Regions from separate parts of the Burkholderia glumae LMG 2196 genome, predicted to be linked through region 3. Evidence: predicted binding sites of a transcription regulator. Region 3 holds the regulator's gene; each other region holds the start of a gene.

What was found. Region 3 encodes FliA, which starts transcription of late flagellar genes. Its sites were predicted from a motif close to CTAAAGTTTNNNNNNNNNNNGCCGNTA; they were not measured.
Region 1: the regulator FliA is predicted to act here: its motif matches at 1,769-1,795, upstream of KS03_RS09705 (flagellin).
Region 2: the regulator FliA is predicted to act here: its motif matches at 1,522-1,548, upstream of KS03_RS04515 (flagellin).

Annotation. Positions count from the first base shown of each region.
Region 1 is NZ_CP009434.1:2,118,987-2,124,876, forward strand. Features, by position in the region: gene KS03_RS09705 (flagellin) at 387-1,541, opposite strand; gene KS03_RS32005 (hypothetical protein) at 1,999-2,142, opposite strand; gene KS03_RS09710 (hypothetical protein) at 2,410-2,973, shown strand; gene KS03_RS09715 (hypothetical protein) at 3,018-3,836, shown strand; gene rbsK (ribokinase) at 4,058-4,987, shown strand; gene KS03_RS09725 (MFS transporter) at 5,047-5,890, shown strand, end outside.
Region 2 is NZ_CP009434.1:754,792-760,681, forward strand. Features, by position in the region: gene KS03_RS04505 (LysR family transcriptional regulator) at 1-86, opposite strand, end outside; gene KS03_RS04510 (GNAT family N-acetyltransferase) at 696-1,253, shown strand; gene KS03_RS04515 (flagellin) at 1,772-2,926, shown strand; gene KS03_RS04520 (alpha/beta fold hydrolase) at 3,189-3,779, shown strand; gene KS03_RS04525 (catalase) at 4,037-5,890, shown strand, end outside.
Region 3 is NZ_CP009435.1:1,212,986-1,218,875, forward strand. Features, by position in the region: gene flhA (flagellar biosynthesis protein FlhA) at 1-888, shown strand, start outside; gene flhF (flagellar biosynthesis GTPase FlhF) at 885-2,609, shown strand; gene KS03_RS18070 (nucleotide-binding protein) at 2,602-3,414, shown strand; gene KS03_RS18075 (RNA polymerase sigma factor FliA) at 3,440-4,201, shown strand; S-adenosyl-L-homocysteine riboswitch at 4,329-4,398, shown strand; gene ahcY (adenosylhomocysteinase) at 4,499-5,890, shown strand, end outside.

The DNA.
Region 1 (5,890 bases), on a different replicon from region 3:
CGACATCGCATAGTGGCCGGCATTGTTGCGCGGAATGTCGATACAAGGGCATTGCAGAGGACTACCCAATATCCACTGCGGCTTGCCGCGTCGGTTCCGGTTCAGCCAGGCGTGGCCACGGAGGCGAGGCGCGGGGAATTGGTGTTGCGAGCCGTATGGGCTTGCCCCCACCGCTTTGCCGCGACCTGGTGCAACCGACGCTTCGGGGAAACGTCCGCGTGACGGCGCCAAGCCGGGCCGCCAGCATGGCTTGCCTGGATTGCCCTGGACCGGGCCCGCAAGGCATCAAATGCGACGGACCGGCATCGTTACCGATTGCCGGTCCGTATCCTGGCCGAGAAAACGCCTTACCGCCAGCGGCTAGCCTTGCTCGGCCCGCCTGTCGCTTACTGCAGCAGCTTCAGAACCTGCTGCGGCAGCGAGTTGGCTTGTGCCAGCACCGAGATGCCGGCCTGTTGCAGCACCTGCGCCTTGCTCAGCGCCGCCGTTTCCTGCGCGAAGTCCGCGCTCTGGATCTGCGATTGCGCCGACGACAGGTTCGTCGAGTTGGCCTGCTGCGTCTGCGCGATGCCTTGCAGACGGTTCTGGGTCGCGCCGAGCGTGGCCTGCAGGTTGTTGATGGTGGACAGCGCGTTGGCGACCGACACGATGGCCTGGTTGGCGCTCGTCGCGTTGTTGATGTTCAGGCTCGACACGGTCGGCGGTGCGTTCACCGAGTTGATCTGCGAGATCATGTTGGCCGCCGCGCTGGCTTGGGCCGTCGTCATGCCGCTGGTGGCGCCGGTGGCGAGCGTCAGGTTCGTGACCGCCGTACCCGTGCCGGCTGCCGTGCCCGTCGTGAAGATCGCGCCGACTGCCGTCGTGCTCAGTGCCTGGCCGTTCTGATCCGTGAACGTGAAGCCGCCCTTGCCGTCCGACAGCACGTTGACCGAGGTGATGGCCGGTTGTGCCGCCGTGGTGGCCGCGCCGTTCGCGTCGAGGCTCATGTTCTGGATCGTGCCGACGTTGGTGCCCGATTGCACCAGGCCGCCGCCGATCTTCGCCGCCGACAGGCTTTGGCTCAGGTCCAGGCTGACCGTCTGGCCGACGTTCGCGCCGATCTGGAACGTCACGATCCCGGCCGAACCGTCGAGCAGGTTCTTGCCGTTGAAGTTCGTTTGGGCAGCAATCCGGTTCACTTCCTGGATCTGCTGGGCCACTTCCTTCTCGGCCGCGGCCTGGTCGCTCGACGACAGCGTGCCGGTGGCCGCTTGCGTCGCCAGCGTGCTGATACGCTGCAGGCTGCTCGTCAGCGACGAGAGCTGGCTCGACGTCGTTTGGATCAGCGAGACGGCGTCGTTGGTGTTCTGCACGCCCTGGTTCAGGCCGTTGATCTGCGTTTGCATACGCGTGGCGATCGCCAGACCGGCGGCATCGTCAGCGGCGCTGTTGATGCGGTTGCCCGACGACAGGCGCGTGATGGCTTGCGACAGGGCGCTCTGCGAGCCGTTCAGGTTTTGCTGAGCGACCAGCGAGTTGACGTTAGTATTGATTCCGAGCATGTTGCCTTCCCAATGTGTAAATCGAAACAAAAATTATTGCGGGGCGGTTATCTCCAAAAACCCCTAATAATAGAAATTTCATCCCTCCTCCGCCGCACGCAGCGAAACAGCAACCGTGCCGACAACGCCTACTACGCAAATTCTTTGCAGAACTCGAATGACGTGTTTCAATCCTGTGTCAGTCGATGCCGGGAGCCGCGATGATGGTGCGGTGCCTGCAAGCATTTTTACGGCACGGCCCGTCAAAACTTGAGCGATCCTTTCCAGGGCGCGCGGAGCGTCCATCGTGGCCGGCAACCGGCCCGGTCCGACCTTGCTACGCGACGACGCGAGCGCGGGCATGCCGCGCCTGCACAACGCTATCCGGGCCGATAAGGTCGTGCCGCCGGCCGGCATCGAATTGCCTGGCAGCCGGCCGCTTCCAGTCGCACCGGAATCCGTCCATTGCTGCAAATATTCACGGACTCGCCGGTGGGCCGAGCACCGGAAGACACACCGCCTCGTTCGAGCCGATGCCGGGCGCCCATGCCTCGACCCAGCGCTGCGGTGCCGGCGTGGCGCCCTCTACCAGGCCGTTGCCATACTGTTTCCCGGATGTCATGCGCAAAGTTCGGCGGGAAAGTTCGGCGTCTCAGGACGGCACATATGCCGCTCGCGTCGCCTCGACAAGGGGTAGGACACCCCTGAAGACCTCGCTTGCCTGGTTACGGTCAAGATATTTCAACAGCCTGCTCTAGCCGATTATCCGGATATGTGCTGTCATGCCATCTTCAATCTTGCTTGGCATGCTTAACGAATATTTTGTTCGTCAAAAAGTGATGAACAGCCAAGCAAATTCAGAATAAACAAGAAACAATCGAGGACAACGATGCGCTGGAAATATTTCGTCGCCGCGGGACTCGCGGCGGGCGTGCTCGTGTGGTTTTTTTCAGGCATGGCGCGGGACGCGTCCACTTCGGCAGGCCAGGCCGCGCCTGCTGCCCGGCCCGCCGCCGCGCCGATGGCAAGCCGGTTCTCCGGCACCTCGTCGGCTTCGGCGCCGCGCCGCGCACCGCCCCCCCTGCCTTCCCGCGTCATCGAGCACATCGCGTCCGACTATGCGAATTCCGCCGTCACCCGCGAAGCCCTCACGCAGATCGCCTACGGCTGGAGCCAGGCCATTCATGACGTGCACAACCCTGCCGAGGCGAAGGATGCCGGCAACGCCATCGCCAAGGGCATTGCATGCGCGCTGAGCCAGGCCGTGCTCGCCAAGTCCGGCGTCGACCAGCAGGCCATGCTGGGCCGCATCAAGGAGACGCGCGCGGTGATGCTCGATACCGAGGCCGACACGCAGGCCTACATCCGTTTTCAATCGCTTGCCGGTGGCCAGTACTTCGACGATCCCGGTCCCCGCTCCTGCGGCTTCGACCCGGGCTCGCTACAGAACTGAGCATGCGGTGCCGTGCCCTCCCCTCACTCAAGGATCCCTGCCCGATGAAAAAACTCGCCAGCCTGATGATGTGCGGCTCGCTGCTCGCGCTGCCCTATTCGCTGCCATTGAATGCGGCGCCGGCCGTGGCCGCCGCCGCGCCCTCGAACGCGGCGATCGTGTTCGTCAACGGCATCAACAACACCTTCGACGATGCGATCGCGAACCTGCAGGTGCTCAAGACCCAGCTGAACGCGCGCAATGCGAACAATGCCTATGTGTATGGCAACGCCTACAACGCGACGCAGGGCGCCTTCAGCGATCTTTACCAGGTGTTCAAGCAAAAGGCGGTCGAGGGATCGAGTCCGGCCGATTTCTGGCGCGCGGTCGACGGCGACAGCCTGCCGGCGAGCGGCATGGACGCCGCGCTCGAACAGAAATACATCGATATCCTGACCAAGAACGAGGTGCCGGAACTGCCGGACCATCTGAACCAGTATCGCGCGTATCTGAAGCAGAAGCGCGGAATCGTGCTGGTCGGCCACTCCCAGGGTTCCTTGTATGCCAACTTCGAGACGAACGTGCTGATCACCGGCCCCGAGCACGCACAAGGCAGGATCAGCACGGTCAATGTCGGCAACGCGGCGCGCTATCTGCTGCCGGGCTCCAGTTACCTGACCTCGAGCTCGGACGCCGTGATCGGAAGCCTCGGCCTCGTGCAGACGGTATTGCCCGCGAACTTCTCGATGGGCGTGCATCTCCTGACCGATCCCGCGGGTCATTCGTTCTCGAAGATCTACATGAACCCGTCGTTCGGCTCGGCCAGCCAGATCCTGACGCAGGTGTCGCAGCAGGCGAACAGCGCGTCCGCCGCCGCGCGCTGAGCACGTACGCGTCGCCCACAGGGGAACCCGAAGCCCGGCTTAAGGAGTTCCCCTACTGCCGGCCCTCGCTGCTTGCCTGCTATGCTCCGGCATCGTCCATGTAAGCGCTAACATTTCACGTCCTCATTCCCGTCACCGCCGATTTGCCCATGCAAAATTCCTGCACGCCCCAAAATGTAAGCGCTAACATCACGCCGACGAATCCGCGGGCGCCAGCCTCGGTGCTGGTGGTCGGCAGCGCGAACATGGATCTCACGGTGCAGGCCAAGCGCCTGCCCGCACGCGGGGAAACCTTGCTGGGCGGGGATCTGGCGACGTTCGGCGGCGGCAAGGGCGCCAATCAGGCGGTGGCCGCGGCGCGCCTGGGCGCGTCGGTGGCGATGCTCGGCTGCGTCGGTGCCGACGATTTCGGCGCGCAGCTTCGGGACGGCCTGCAGGCCGAACGGATCGACACTGCCCATCTGCACACGATCGCCGGCGCCACGAGCGGCACCGCCGTCATCACGGTGGCCGAGGACGGCGCGAACACGATCGTGGTCTCGCCGGGCGCCAACGCCCGCCTCGCGCCCGATCATGTCGAGGCGGCACGCGAGGCCATCGGCGCGGCCGGCCTGCTGATCTGCCAGCTCGAGGTGCCGCTCGATACGGTGCTGCACGCCGTGGCGCTCGCCGCACGGGCCGGCACGCCGGTGCTGCTGAACCCCGCGCCGGCGCAGCCGCTCCCGGACGCGCTGTACCGGCAGATCGACTTCCTGATCCTCAACGAGACCGAAGCGCAACTGCTGAGCGGCCTGCCCGTCGACGGCCCTGCCTCGGCCCGCGAAGCCGCGGCCTGGCTGCTCGCGAAAGGCGTGCAGACGGTGATCGTCACGCTCGGCGCGCAGGGCGTCTGGTATGCACACGGCGGCGAGGCCGGCCATCTGCCCGCGCCGCGTGTCGAGGCGGTCGATACCACGGCCGCCGGCGACACCTTCGTCGGCGGTTTCGCCGCCGAGCACGTGCGCGGCGCGAGCCTGCGCGAGGCGATCGAATTCGGCCAGCAGGCCGCCGCGCTCAGCGTTCAGCGTCAGGGCGCGCAGGCATCCATCCCGACGCAGGCCGAGGCCCGGGCGCGAACCGCGTCCGGGCCCGCCGCCCTCGCCGCCCGATAGACCCGCCTGCGCGCAGCCGCTGCCGCAGCCCCACAAGAAGACGCATGGAGACGACCAGCATGAAACCAAGCCTCACGCCCGAGCAGACCCCACCCCGCGTGCGCCGCGCCCAGATCGTGGCCCTCACGCTGCTGATGGTGAGCGGCATCGTCAACTACCTGGACCGCGGCACGCTCGCGGTCGCCAATCCGCTGATCCGCAACGATCTCGGCCTCTCGCTCGGCGAAATGGGGCTGCTGCTGTCGGCCTTCTCGTGGAGCTACGCCCTGTTCCAACTGCCGGTCGGCGGTCTCGTCGATCGCATCGGGCCGCGCCGGCTGCTCGGCATCGGCCTGATCGTCTGGTCGCTCGCGCAGGCCGCGGGCGGCATGGTCTCGACCTTCGGCTGGTTCATCGTCGCGCGCATCGTGCTCGGCATCGGCGAGTCGCCGCAGTTTCCGTCCGCCGCGCGCGTGGTGAGCAACTGGTTTCCGCTGCGCTCGCGCGGCAAGCCGACCGGGATCTTCAATGCCGCCTCGCCGCTCGGCACCGCGCTCGCCCCGCTCTGCCTGTCGCTGCTCGTCGCCGAATTCCACTGGCGCTGGGCCTTCATCGTCACCGGCGCGCTCGGCCTCGTCGTCGCGGTGATCTGGCTTGCCGTCTATCGCGACCCGAACCCGTCGGTGCTGACGGCCGAGGAAGCCCGTTATCTGCAGGGCGGCGCGGCCGAGACGCCGGCCGCCGAACGCCTGAGCTTCGCCGACTGGCGTGCCCTGTTCTCGAACCTGACCACCTGGGGCATGCTGATCGGCTTCTTCGGCTCGGTCTACCTGAACTGGGTCTACCTGACCTGGCTGCCCGGCTATCTGACGATGCAGCGCCACATGACGCTGCTCCATACCGGCATGGCCGCCTCGCTGCCCT
Region 2 (5,890 bases), on a different replicon from region 3:
CGCACGGCGGCTCGACCGAAATGCCGCTCCTCGGCGACAGCGACGAAGTAGTACCACTGGCGCAGATCGGGGACGAAGTTGTGCATTTTTTGAAATACGTCTGAAGGCGATGAGAAAATGATTGGACAGGCGGCGGTCGTGCATTTGACGTGGCCGCGCTGGTTCGGACGCGGCTCCGGGACGAACCCTTCGGCCGCGTTTGCGGCGAGCGTTCGGCAGCGCTTGGCCACCCCGCTGGTCCGTCCTCAAACCCGAATGTGCGGCTCGCCTTGCCTGCCGCGGCAAATTCGGCGCCGGTCCGGCCCGCTCGCCGGCGTTTCATCCCACCCGTTTCCTCTCCTCTTCGGGGTAGCGCAATCCAGTCCGGCTATTCCATGTGTCGACGCAAGACCGTTCGCTTCGATTCAGGCCAAACATTTTCCGAAGGCAGCAGGCAGCGACATCCCCGGTAGCCGCGTCGAGAAATGTGTTCTTCGGGTTTTGTCATGGTGAAGCCGGCTTGATCGATGGTGTGTCGATTGTCGGCGATTCACACGACGGCGTCCAATCAGCCCGTCCGCCGGCGCGCTCGCGCGCATCGCGGCGGCGCGCGTTGCCCCGCCCTTGCCCCGCTGTTCGACCGCAGGTCGCCGCTCGATTGAACGGGAGCGCCGGCGGCGGGTCGAATCCAGCTTTGCCGGTCGGTCAAGCGAATCATGGAACAGATTGAAACAAGTCGGCTAATTCTGAGAAATTTCGAGCAGCGCGACGCATTGGATCTATGGTCCTACTTGCGAGAGCCGCGGGCGAGCTGTTATCTGTCCATGAAGCTCGAGGATGAAAATGCGGCGAAGATCGAAGCAATCAGGCGCAGCAAAAGCGACGAATATATCGCGGTGTGCTTGAAGGCGCCCGACAAGCTCATCGGAGACCTGTTTTTCATGCAGGAAGACGACACCTTCTCGGTCGGTTGGAATTTCAATGCGGCCTTCTCGGGACGGGGGTTCGCCTTCGAAGCAGCGCATGCTCTTTTCGATTACCTGTTCGCCGCCAAGCAAGCCCGGCGCCTGTATGCCTACGTGGAAGAAGAAAACCTGGCGTCGCGGCGCCTGTGTGAACGACTGGGCATGCGCAAGGAAGGCGTCTTCATGGAGTTCATCTCCTTCAAGAACGACAGCAATGGCAACCCGGTTTTCGAAAACACCATGCAGTATGCGATTCTAAAAAAAGAATGGTCAAACAGTGAATGGCAAACGGGATCGTTCGACCGCTGAGGCGTTGGCCGGCAGATCAGGCCCCCGGCGAGCAGCCGGCTTTTGTCTGATGAAATCGATCTTCTGCCAGGTTTTTCCGTTCCCGCAGCCGCGGCTACCGTGCTCCGGAGCATGAAAGTCTTGTGGGAGCCCATTGCAGATGGGTTTCCAGGCCGCCTGGGGTGGCCCTTTTTTTGTCTACAGGTTTCGGGTTCGGCGTGTCCTCGCGCGGAGCAAGGCCCGGCGTCTGGCGGGCCGCGCAGCGCGCGCCAGGCCCGCTCGACAGGCCCTCAAGTTTTAACGAGCCATGCCGTAAAAATGCTTGCAAGCACCGCACCAAGCATCGCGGCTCCCGGCCCCGACCGACATGGGATGGCAACACGTCATTCGGGTTCTTCAGAGGGTTTGCGCAGTAGGCGTTATCGGCGGTTGCTGTTTTATTGCATAGGTCGAGTGATGAGTGGAAATTCCATTATCGATGTGATGTCGGAATAAGCACTCCACGATATTTTTTTCGATTTGTACATTGGGAAGGCAACATGCTCGGAATCAATACCAACGTCAACTCGCTGGTCGCTCAGCAAAACCTGAACGGCTCGCAGAGCGCCCTGTCGCAAGCCATCACGCGCCTGTCTTCGGGCAACCGCATCAACAGCGCCGCTGACGATGCCGCCGGCCTGGCGATCGCCACGCGCATGCAAACGCAGATCAACGGCCTGAACCAGGGCGTGCAGAACACCAACGACGCCGTCTCGCTGATCCAGACGACGTCGAGCCAGCTCTCGTCGCTGACGAGCAGCCTGCAGCGTATCAGCACGCTGGCGACCGAAGCGGCCACCGGCACGCTGTCGTCGAGCGACCAGGCCGCGGCCGAGAAGGAAGTGGCCCAGCAGATCCAGGAAGTGAACCGGATTGCTTCGCAAACGAACTTCAACGGCAAGAACCTGCTCGACGGTTCGGCCGGGATCCTCACCTTCCAGATCGGCGCGAACGTCGGCCAGACCGTCAGCCTGGACCTGAGCCAAAGCCTGTCGGCGGCGAAGATCGGCGGCGGCCTGGTGCAAGCGGGCACCAACGTCGGCTCGATCCAGAACCTGAGCCTCGACGCGAACGGCGCGGCCACCACGGCGGCACAACCGGCCATCACCTCGGTCAACGTGCTGTCGGACGGCAAGGGCGGCTTCTCGTTCACGGACCAGAACGGCCAGGCACTGAGCGCGACGGCAGTCGGCGCGATCTTCACGACGGGCACGGCAGCCGGCACGGGCACGGCGGTCACGAACCTGACGCTCGCCACCGCTGCCACCAGCGGCATGACGACGGCCCAGGCCAGCGCGGCGGCCAACATGATCTCGCAGATCAACGCGGTGAACGCGCCGCCGACCGTGTCGAACGTGGACATCAGCAACACGACGAGCGCCAACCAGGCCATCGTCTCGGTTGCCAACGCGCTGTCCACCATCAACAACCTGCAGGCCACGCTCGGCGCGACCCAGAACCGGCTGCAGGCCATCGGCCAAACGCAGCAGGCCAACTCGACGAACCTGTCGTCGGCGCAATCGCAGATCCAGAGCGCGGACTTCGCGCAGGAAACGGCGGCGCTGAGCAAGGCGCAGGTGCTGCAACAGGCCGGCATCTCGGTGCTGGCGCAAGCCAACTCGCTGCCGCAGCAGGTCCTGAAGCTGCTGCAGTAAGCGACGGGCGGGCCGGGCGAGGCCGGCCGCCGGCGCAGGCGTTGTCTCGGCCAGGATACGGACCGGCAATCGGTAACGATGCCGGTCCGTAACGTTTGCGGCCTGGCTGACTCGGTTCGGCGTCGCGAAATGAAGAAGTGCCGGCGGCCTTTGCTGATGCCGCCGTTTTCCCCGGCCGAAGCAGTCGATGCCCAGCGGCCATCGCCGGCCCCTGCACGCCGCGCCCAGGCCGTCTCGGCCACTTCGTCAAGGAGCCTGCTTCATGCCGTCTCCCTCCCGCCTGCTGTTTCTGCCCGGCGCATCGGGCGATACCGCGTTCTGGCAGCCGCTTGCGCAACGTCTCCAGCACGGCGCCGAGCGCGAGATCGTCGCGTATCCGGGCTTGGGTGCCGAGCCGCCCGATCCGTCGATCCGCAGCCTCGACGAACTGCTCGACCGCGTGCTGGCGCGCCTCGACCGGCCCAGCGCGCTGATCGCCCAGTCGATGGGCGGCGTGCTGGCACGCCCCGAACTCGTCACGCATCTGGTGCTCTGCGTGACCTCGGGCGGCATCGACGTCGAGGCGCTCGGCGCCGCCGATTGGCGTGCCGCGTTCCGGGCCGGCCATGCGTCGTTGCCCGAGTGGTTTCCCGCCTACCGCGGCGATCTGACGGGCCAACTGCCCGGCGTCATGCAGCCAACCTTGCTGATCTGGGGCGACCACGATCCGTTCAGCCCGCCCGCCATCGGCGAGCGGCTGCTCGGCCTGCTGCCCGACGCGCGCCTGCACGTGGTGCGCGGCGGGCGCCACGACCTCGCGAGCGTGCATGCGGCCGCACTCGCGCCGCTCGTCGAAGCGCATCTGCGGCACTGACGCGCCGCCGTCGGTTGCAGCGGGTCCGGTTATTGCGCCATCCACTGGCCGGCATGCATGCCCCCGCTGGATGCGTGCCGTACTTCACATCGGTCGGCGGATTTGTAGTTTTTGCAGGCGTGCGCCATGCCTGCGCAAGCGCTCTCGCCCGCAGTGAGTCCGCCGCGATCGATGCCGATTCGAGCACCGCCGGCGCTCCGCCGCGCCGCGCGCCGATCGGCTGTTATAGACCCCACAACCGGAAGTGGAGGAAGTGCATGGCCAAATCGAAAGCGACCCAGGATGCCGATGTCATCGGTCACGGCGGCGAGCTGCATCAGCAACACACGGGACGCGGCAAGCAGGATCCCGAAATTCTGACCACCAACTTCGGCGTCCCGATCTCCGACAACCAGAACAGCCTGCGCGCGGGCGAGCGCGGCCCGACGCTGCTCGAGGACTTCGTGCTGCGCGAGAAGATCTTCCACTTCGATCACGAGCGGATTCCGGAGCGCATCGTGCATGCGCGCGGCAGCGGCGCGCATGGCGTGTTCAAGTGCACGCGCGCGATTCCCGAGCTCACGCGCGCGAACCTGTTCCAGCAGGCGGGCCAGGAGACCGAGGTGTTCGTGCGCTTTTCGACGGTGGCGGGCGGTGCGGGCTCGGTGGACACGCCGCGCGACGTGCGCGGCTTCGCCGTGAAGTTCTACACGCGCGAGGGCAACTGGGACCTGGTGGGCAACAACATTCCGGTGTTCTTCATCCAGGACGCGATCAAGTTCCCGGACCTGATCCACAGCGTGAAGATGGAGGCCGATCGCGGCTACCCGCAGGCGGCCTCGGCGCACGACACGTTCTGGGACTTCGCGAGCCTGATGCCCGAGAGCACCCACATGCTGATGTGGGCGATGTCCGACCGCGCGATTCCGCGTTCGCTGCGCATGATGCAGGGCTTCGGCGTGCATACCTTCCGCTTCGTCAATGCGAAGGGCGAGGGGCGCTACGTGAAGTTCCACTGGACGCCGGTGCTCGGCGTGCAGTCCACCTGCTGGGACGAGGCCGTGAAGATCGCCGGCGCGGACCCCGACTATCATCGCCGCGACCTGTTCGAGGCGATCGAGGCGGGCGACTTCCCCGAGTGGGATCTCGGCATCCAGGTGTTCGACGAGGCGTGGGCCGCGCAGCAGCCCTACGACGTGCTCGACGCCACCAAGCTGATTCCCGAGGAGGAGATTCCGGTCGAGACGATCGGCCGGCTCACGCTCAACGCCAACGTGAAGAACTTCTTCGCCGAGACCGAGCAGGCCGCGTTCCTGCCGTCGAACGTGGTGCCCGGCATCGACTTCAGCAACGATCCGCTGCTGCAGGGGCGCCTGTTCAGCTACCTCGACACGCAGAAGTCGCGGCTGGGCACCACCAACTTCCACCAGATCCCGATCAACGCGCCGCGCTGCCCGTTCCACAACATGCAGCGCGACGGGATGATGCAGACCCAGGTGCCGGCCGGCCGCGCCAACTACGAGCCGAACTCGCTTGCCCACGCGGGCGAGGACGGCGGCCCGCGCGAGGCGCCGGCCGAGGGCTTCACCACCTTCCAGGCCAACGCCGAGCGCAATGATCCCGCGGCCAAGCTGCGCGTGCGTGCCGAGTTGTTCGCCGACCACTACAGCCAGGCCCGCCTGCTGTTCCGTTCGCTGGAGCCGATCGAGCAGGCGCATCTGGCCTCGGCGTTCGTGTTCGAGCTGTCGAAGGTGTCGCTGCAGCACGTGCGCTCGCGGATGGTCTCGCGGCTGCGCAACGTCGACGAATCGCTCGCGCAGCGCGTGGCCGACGGCCTAGCGATCGCGCTGCCCGACGCCGCGCCGCCGGCGCGCGAGCCGATCGACATGAAGCCGTCGCCGGCGCTGTCGATCGTCGCCAACGCCAAGCCCACGCTGCGCGGCCGCAAGGTGGGCATTCTGTTCGACGAGGGCTCGGACAAGGCCGCGATCGAGGCGCTGGTGGCGTCGATCGAGAAGGCCGGCGGGCGCGCCATGCTGATCGCACCGAAGGTGGGCGGGGTGCCGGTGCAGGGCGGCACGCTGACGGCGCACGGGCAGCTGGCCGGCTCGCCGTCGGTGCTGGTCGATGCC
Region 3 (5,890 bases):
CTGCCGCCGGTGATCCATATCCGCGACAACCTCGAGCTGCGCCCCAACGGCTACCGGATCGCGCTCAAGGGCGTGGAAGTCGGCACCGGCGAGGCCTATCCGGGCCAGTGGCTCGCGATCAACCCGGGCCAGGTCACGGCCGCGCTGCCCGGCGCGCAGACGCGCGACCCGGCGTTCGGGCTGCCGGCCGTCTGGATCGACGTGTCGCAGCGCGAGCAGGCGCAGGTGTACGGCTACACGGTGGTGGACGCCAGCACCGTGGTGGCGACCCACCTGAACCACCTGGTGGTGCAGCACGCCGCCGAGCTGCTCGGCCGCCAGGAAGTGCAGGCGCTGCTGGAGCGCACCGGCCGCGATGCGCCGTCGCTGATCGAGGATCTGGTGCCGAAGACGGTGTCGCTGACCACGCTGCAGCGGGTGCTGCAGAACCTGCTCGAGGAAGGCGTGCCGATCCGCGACATGCGCACCATCATCGAGGCGGTCTCCGAGCAGGCCGGCCGCATCACCGATCCCTACGACCTGACCGCGGCCGTGCGGCTCGCGCTCGGCCGCGCGATCACCCAGCAGTGGTATCCGGGCTCGGGTGAGATGCAGGTGATGGGACTCGATTCGAATCTCGAGCGCGTGCTGTCGCAGGCGCTCGCCACCGGCGCGAACCCGGGCCTCGAGCCCGGACTCGCGCAGACGCTGCTGATGGGCACGCAAGAAGCGATGCTGCGGCAGCAGAACATGGGGCTGCCGCCCGTGCTGCTGGTGCAGCACGCGCTGCGCGCGATGCTCGCGCGCTTCCTGCGCCGCAGCCTGCCGCAATTGAAGGTGCTGTCTTACGCCGAAGTGCCGGAGACACGCACGATCAAAGTCACGAACGTCATCGGGGGTAACGCTTGAACATCCGCAAATTCACCGGCCCAACGAGCCGCGACGCGCTGCGTCTGGTGCGTGAGGCGCTCGGCGGCGATGCCGTCGTGCTGTCGAACCGCACGCTTGACGACGGCTCGGTCGAAATCGTCGCCCTCGCGGACGCCGAACTCGCCGCGCTGTCGCCGAAGTCGCCCATCGCCGCCGCCGGCAGCATGCGCGCCTTGCCGCCCGCGAGCCGTCCGGCTAGCGCCGTGACGGGCATGCCGCGCGCCGCCGCGCCGAACAATCCGTATGCCTCGGGCGGCCTGCCCGACGTGTTCTCGTCGGTGTTCGGCGCGAGCGCCGAGCCGGCGGGTGCATTCGACGCCGACGACGAGCTGCTCGACGACGGCGAAGCGCCGGCCGCCACCGTGGCCGCCGCGCCGGTGCAGGACGAGCCGGCCGCGTCCTCGGCCCCCGCGCCGTGGCTCGTCGAGCACGCGCGCCGCCTGACGCGCCAGCACGAGGCGCTGGTCTCGCCGGCGCCGCGCGCCGAGGCGTCGCCGGGCGCCGCGAGCCCGATCGCGCCGGCCGCGCGCAACGACGGCGAGCCGCCCGAGTGGGCGCGCGACATCGTGCGCAACGTGGCCGCGCGCCAGTCCGCCGAGGCGAGCGCCGCGCGCGCCACCGCCGCGGCCGCCGCCGCGCCGAAGCAGGCGGAACGCGCCGGCGCGTCGGCCGCCACGCTGGCCGACGAGGTCAACGCGCGCATCGAGCGCATCGTCAACGAAACGGTGATGCACGAGCTGAGCGCGATGCGCGGCATGATGGAGGAGCAGTTCGCCGGCCTGATGTGGAACGACCGCCAGCGCCGCACGCCGCTGCACGGCGCGCTGACCAAGCGGCTGTTCGCGGCCGGCTTCTCGGCCCAGCTGGTGCGCACGGTGGTCGACAACCTGCCGGCCGGGGTCTCGGCGGGCAGCTTCGAAGGCGCCTGCGACTGGGCCGAATCGGTGCTGGCCGGCAACCTGCCGGTGCTCGACAGCGAGGACGCGCTGATGGAGCGCGGCGGCGTGTTCGCGCTGATGGGGCCGACCGGCGTGGGCAAGACCACCACCACGGCGAAGCTGGCCGCGCGCTGCGTGATGCGCTTCGGCGCCAGCAAGGTCGCGCTGCTGACCACCGACAGCTACCGGATCGGCGGCCACGAGCAGCTGCGCATCTTCGGCCGGATCCTCGGCGTGCCGGTGCATGCCGTGAAGGACGGCGGCGACCTGCAGCTGGCGCTCTCCGAGCTGCGCAACAAGCACATCGTGCTGATCGACACGATCGGCATGAGCCAGCGCGATCGCACCGTCTCCGACCAGATCGCGATGCTGCAGGGCGCCGACGCGCGCGTGCAGCGCCTGCTGCTGCTCGCGGCCACCAGCCACGGCGACACGCTCAACGAGGTGGTGCAGGCCTATCGCGGCTCCGACCAGCCCGATCTGGCCGGCTGCATCCTGACCAAGCTCGACGAGGCCACCAACCTCGGCGGCGTGCTCGACACCGTGATCCGCTACCAGCTGCCGGTGCATTACGTGTCGACCGGCCAGAAGGTGCCGGAGAACTTATACGTGGCAACGCGCAAGTTCCTGCTCAAGAGCGCGTTCTGTGTACCGCGAGACGGCTCGCCGTTCGTGCCGCTCGAAGACGATCTGCCCGGCATGCTGTCCGCCCTGGCTGGCGGCCGTCCGGGTTCCGGACATCACGAGGTCTACTTTGGATAAACGAATCACCGATCAGGCTGAAGGACTGCGGCGGCTGCTGGCCGGCCGCGCGAACCGGATCGTCGCGGTGACGGGCGGCCCCGTCGGGGTCGGCTGCACCTCGGCCGTCGTCAACCTGGCCGCCGCGCTCGCCGCGCTCGGCAAGGAAGTGCTCGTCGTCGACGAGCGCAACGACGCCAATTCGGCCGCCGCGACGCTCGGCAGCGCCCGGTTGCGCAGCGGCAACGCGGTGCGTCACGAAGCCGGCTTTTCCCTGTGCGTCGCCGCCGACCTCGCGCGCGACGGCTACGACGATGAACGCCTTGCCGCCTATCTGGAAGGCGCGGCCGACATCGTGCTCGTCGACGCTCAGCGCGACGCGAACGGCGCGCTCTCTGCTCTTGCGCGTGCCGCTCACGACGTGCTGATCGTGACGCGCGTGGCCGGCTCCGCGATCACCGAGGCCTATGCCTGCATGAAGCGGCTCCATTACGCGCACGCGCTCGCGCAGTTCCGCGTGCTGGTCAACCACGTGCAGAGCGAGTCCGACGCGCGCGCCGCCTACGAGAATCTGGCGGGCGTGGCAGGCCGCTATCTGACGGTCGCGCTGGCCGAGGGCGGCTACGTGAGCGCCGATCCGCTGGTGCCGCGCGCACGCGAACTCGTGCACACCGTGGTCGATGCGTTTCCGTCGTCAGCCGCCGCGCGCGACTACCGGCAGATCGCCTCAGACCTGCTGTACTGGCCGATGCGTCCGACGAATCCCGCCGGACGGGCCTTCGCCGGACATCCGGCCGTCGAACGGGGCGCGGCGCACGCCGTTTGACCCAAGGGCACTCAGGAGGGAGCCGATGTACAACGCTCAAGGAAAGCTGTCCACGTCCGCGATGGGCGAGGGCGGGATGGGGCAGGCCGAGGTGCTCGCGAAATATGCGCCGCTGGTGCGCCGGCTCGGCCTGCAGCTGGTCGCGAAAATGCCTGCGAGCGTCGATCTCGACGACCTGATCCAGGCCGGCATGATCGGCCTGCTCGATGCGGCGAGCCGCTACAAGGAGGATCAGGGCGCGCAGTTCGAGACCTATGCGACGCAGCGCATCCGCGGCGCGATGCTCGACGAGCTGCGCAGCAACGATTGGCTGCCGCGCAGCCTGCGCAAGACCTCGCGCGAGGTCGAGCAGGCCATTCATCAGGTCGAGCAGCGGCTCGGGCGCTCGGCCAACGAGAGCGAGGTCGCCACCCACCTGGAGATGCCGCTCGACGATTACCAGGCGATGCTGCAGGACCTGCACGGCAGCCAGCTGATCTACTACGAGGATTTCGACCGTTCGGCCGACGACGAGCCGTTCCTCGACCGCTACCGCGTCGACCACTCCGACCCGCTGTCCGCGCTGCTCGACGAGCATCTGCGCGCGGCGCTGGTGGAGGCGATCGACCGCCTGCCCGAGCGCGAGAAGCTGCTGATGTCGCTCTACTACGAGCGCGGCCTGAACCTGCGCGAGATCGGCGCCGTGCTCGAGGTCAGCGAGTCGCGCGTGTGCCAGCTCCACAGCCAGGCCGTGGCGCGCCTGCGCGCGCGGCTGCGCGAGCAGGCCTGGGTGGGAGCCGAACACTGAGAGGACGCGCGTAGAGGACGCGCGTGCCGGTGCGCCTCGGAAATTCGGCTCCGATCCGTAATCGGCCCACCAGCCTTCTGCGAAGCGCGCGGGAATTCTTCTCGACACTTTGCTACAATCCTTGCTCGTTTCCGAGGAGCGTTGCGACGGGCACCGGCCCGCCAGGCTCGGAAATCTTCACCAGGCGGTGGCCCGCCCGGCGCGCAGCGCGGATCGCACGATTCGCCGCGCCGGCTGGGCTTGCCGCTTTCTGAACGGCGCTCACGTCACCAATCTTTGATTAGAAAGGAGGGCGTGATGAACGCCGTTATCGACCCGAAAGCTTCCCAGGACTACGTCGTCGCCGATCTCTCGCTGGCCGCTTGGGGCCGCAAGGAACTGACCATCGCCGAGACCGAGATGCCCGGCCTGATGCAGATCCGCGACGAGTACCAGGCCGCGCAGCCGCTCAAGGGAGCGCGCATCGCCGGCTCGCTGCACATGACGATCCAGACCGGCGTGCTGATCGAGACGCTCAAGGCGCTCGGCGCCGACGTGCGCTGGGCCTCGTGCAACATCTTCTCGACGCAGGATCACGCGGCCGCCGCGATCGTCGAGGCCGGCACGCCGGTGTTCGCGTTCAAGGGCGAGTCGCTCGACCAGTACTGGGAGTACTCGCACCGCATCTTCGAATGGCCGAACGGCGAGTTCGCCAACATGATCCTCGACGACGGCGGCGACGCGACGCTGCTGCTGATCCTCGGCGCCAAGGCCGAGAAGGATCGCTCGGTGATCGCCAAGCCGACCAACGAGGAGGAAGTCGCGCTGTACAAGTCGATCGCCGCGCACCTCGACGTGGACGGCCAGTGGTATTCGAAGCGTCTCGCCCACATCAAGGGCGTGACGGAAGAGACCACCACCGGCGTGCATCGCCTGTACCAGATGGAAAAGGACGGCCGCCTGCCGTTCCCGGCCTTCAACGTCAACGACTCGGTCACCAAGTCGAAGTTCGACAACCTGTACGGCTGCCGCGAGTCGCTCGTCGACGGCATCAAGCGCGCCACCGACGTGATGATCGCGGGCAAGATCGCGGTGGTGGCCGGCTACGGCGACGTGGGCAAAGGCTGCGCGCAGTCGCTGCGCGGCCTCGGCGCCACGGTGTGGGTCACCGAAATCGATCCGATCTGCGCGCTGCAGGCGGCGATGGAAGGCTACCGCGTGGTGACCATGGAATACGCGGCCGACAAGGCCGACATCTTCGTGACGGCCACCGGCAACTTCCACGTGATCGGCCATGACCACATGAAGGCGATGCGCCACAACGCGATCGTCTGCAACATCGGCCACTTCGACTCGGAAATCGACGTCGCGTCGACGCGCCAGTACCAGTGGGAAAACATCAAGCCGCAGGTCGACCACATCATTTTCCCGGACGGCAAGCGCGTGATCCTGCTGGCCGAAGGCCGCCTCGTGAACCTCGGCTGCGCGACCGGCCATCCGTCGTTCGTGATGTCGAACTCGTTCGCCAACCAGACGCTCGCGCAGATCGAACTGTTCGTGCGCGGCGAGCAGTACGAGAACAAGGTGTACGTGCTGCCGAAGCACCTGGACGAGAAGGTCGCCCGCCTGCACCTGGCGCGCATCGGCGCGAACCTGACGGTGCTCTCGCCCGAGCAGGCGTCGTACATCGGCGTGTCGCAGGACGGTCCG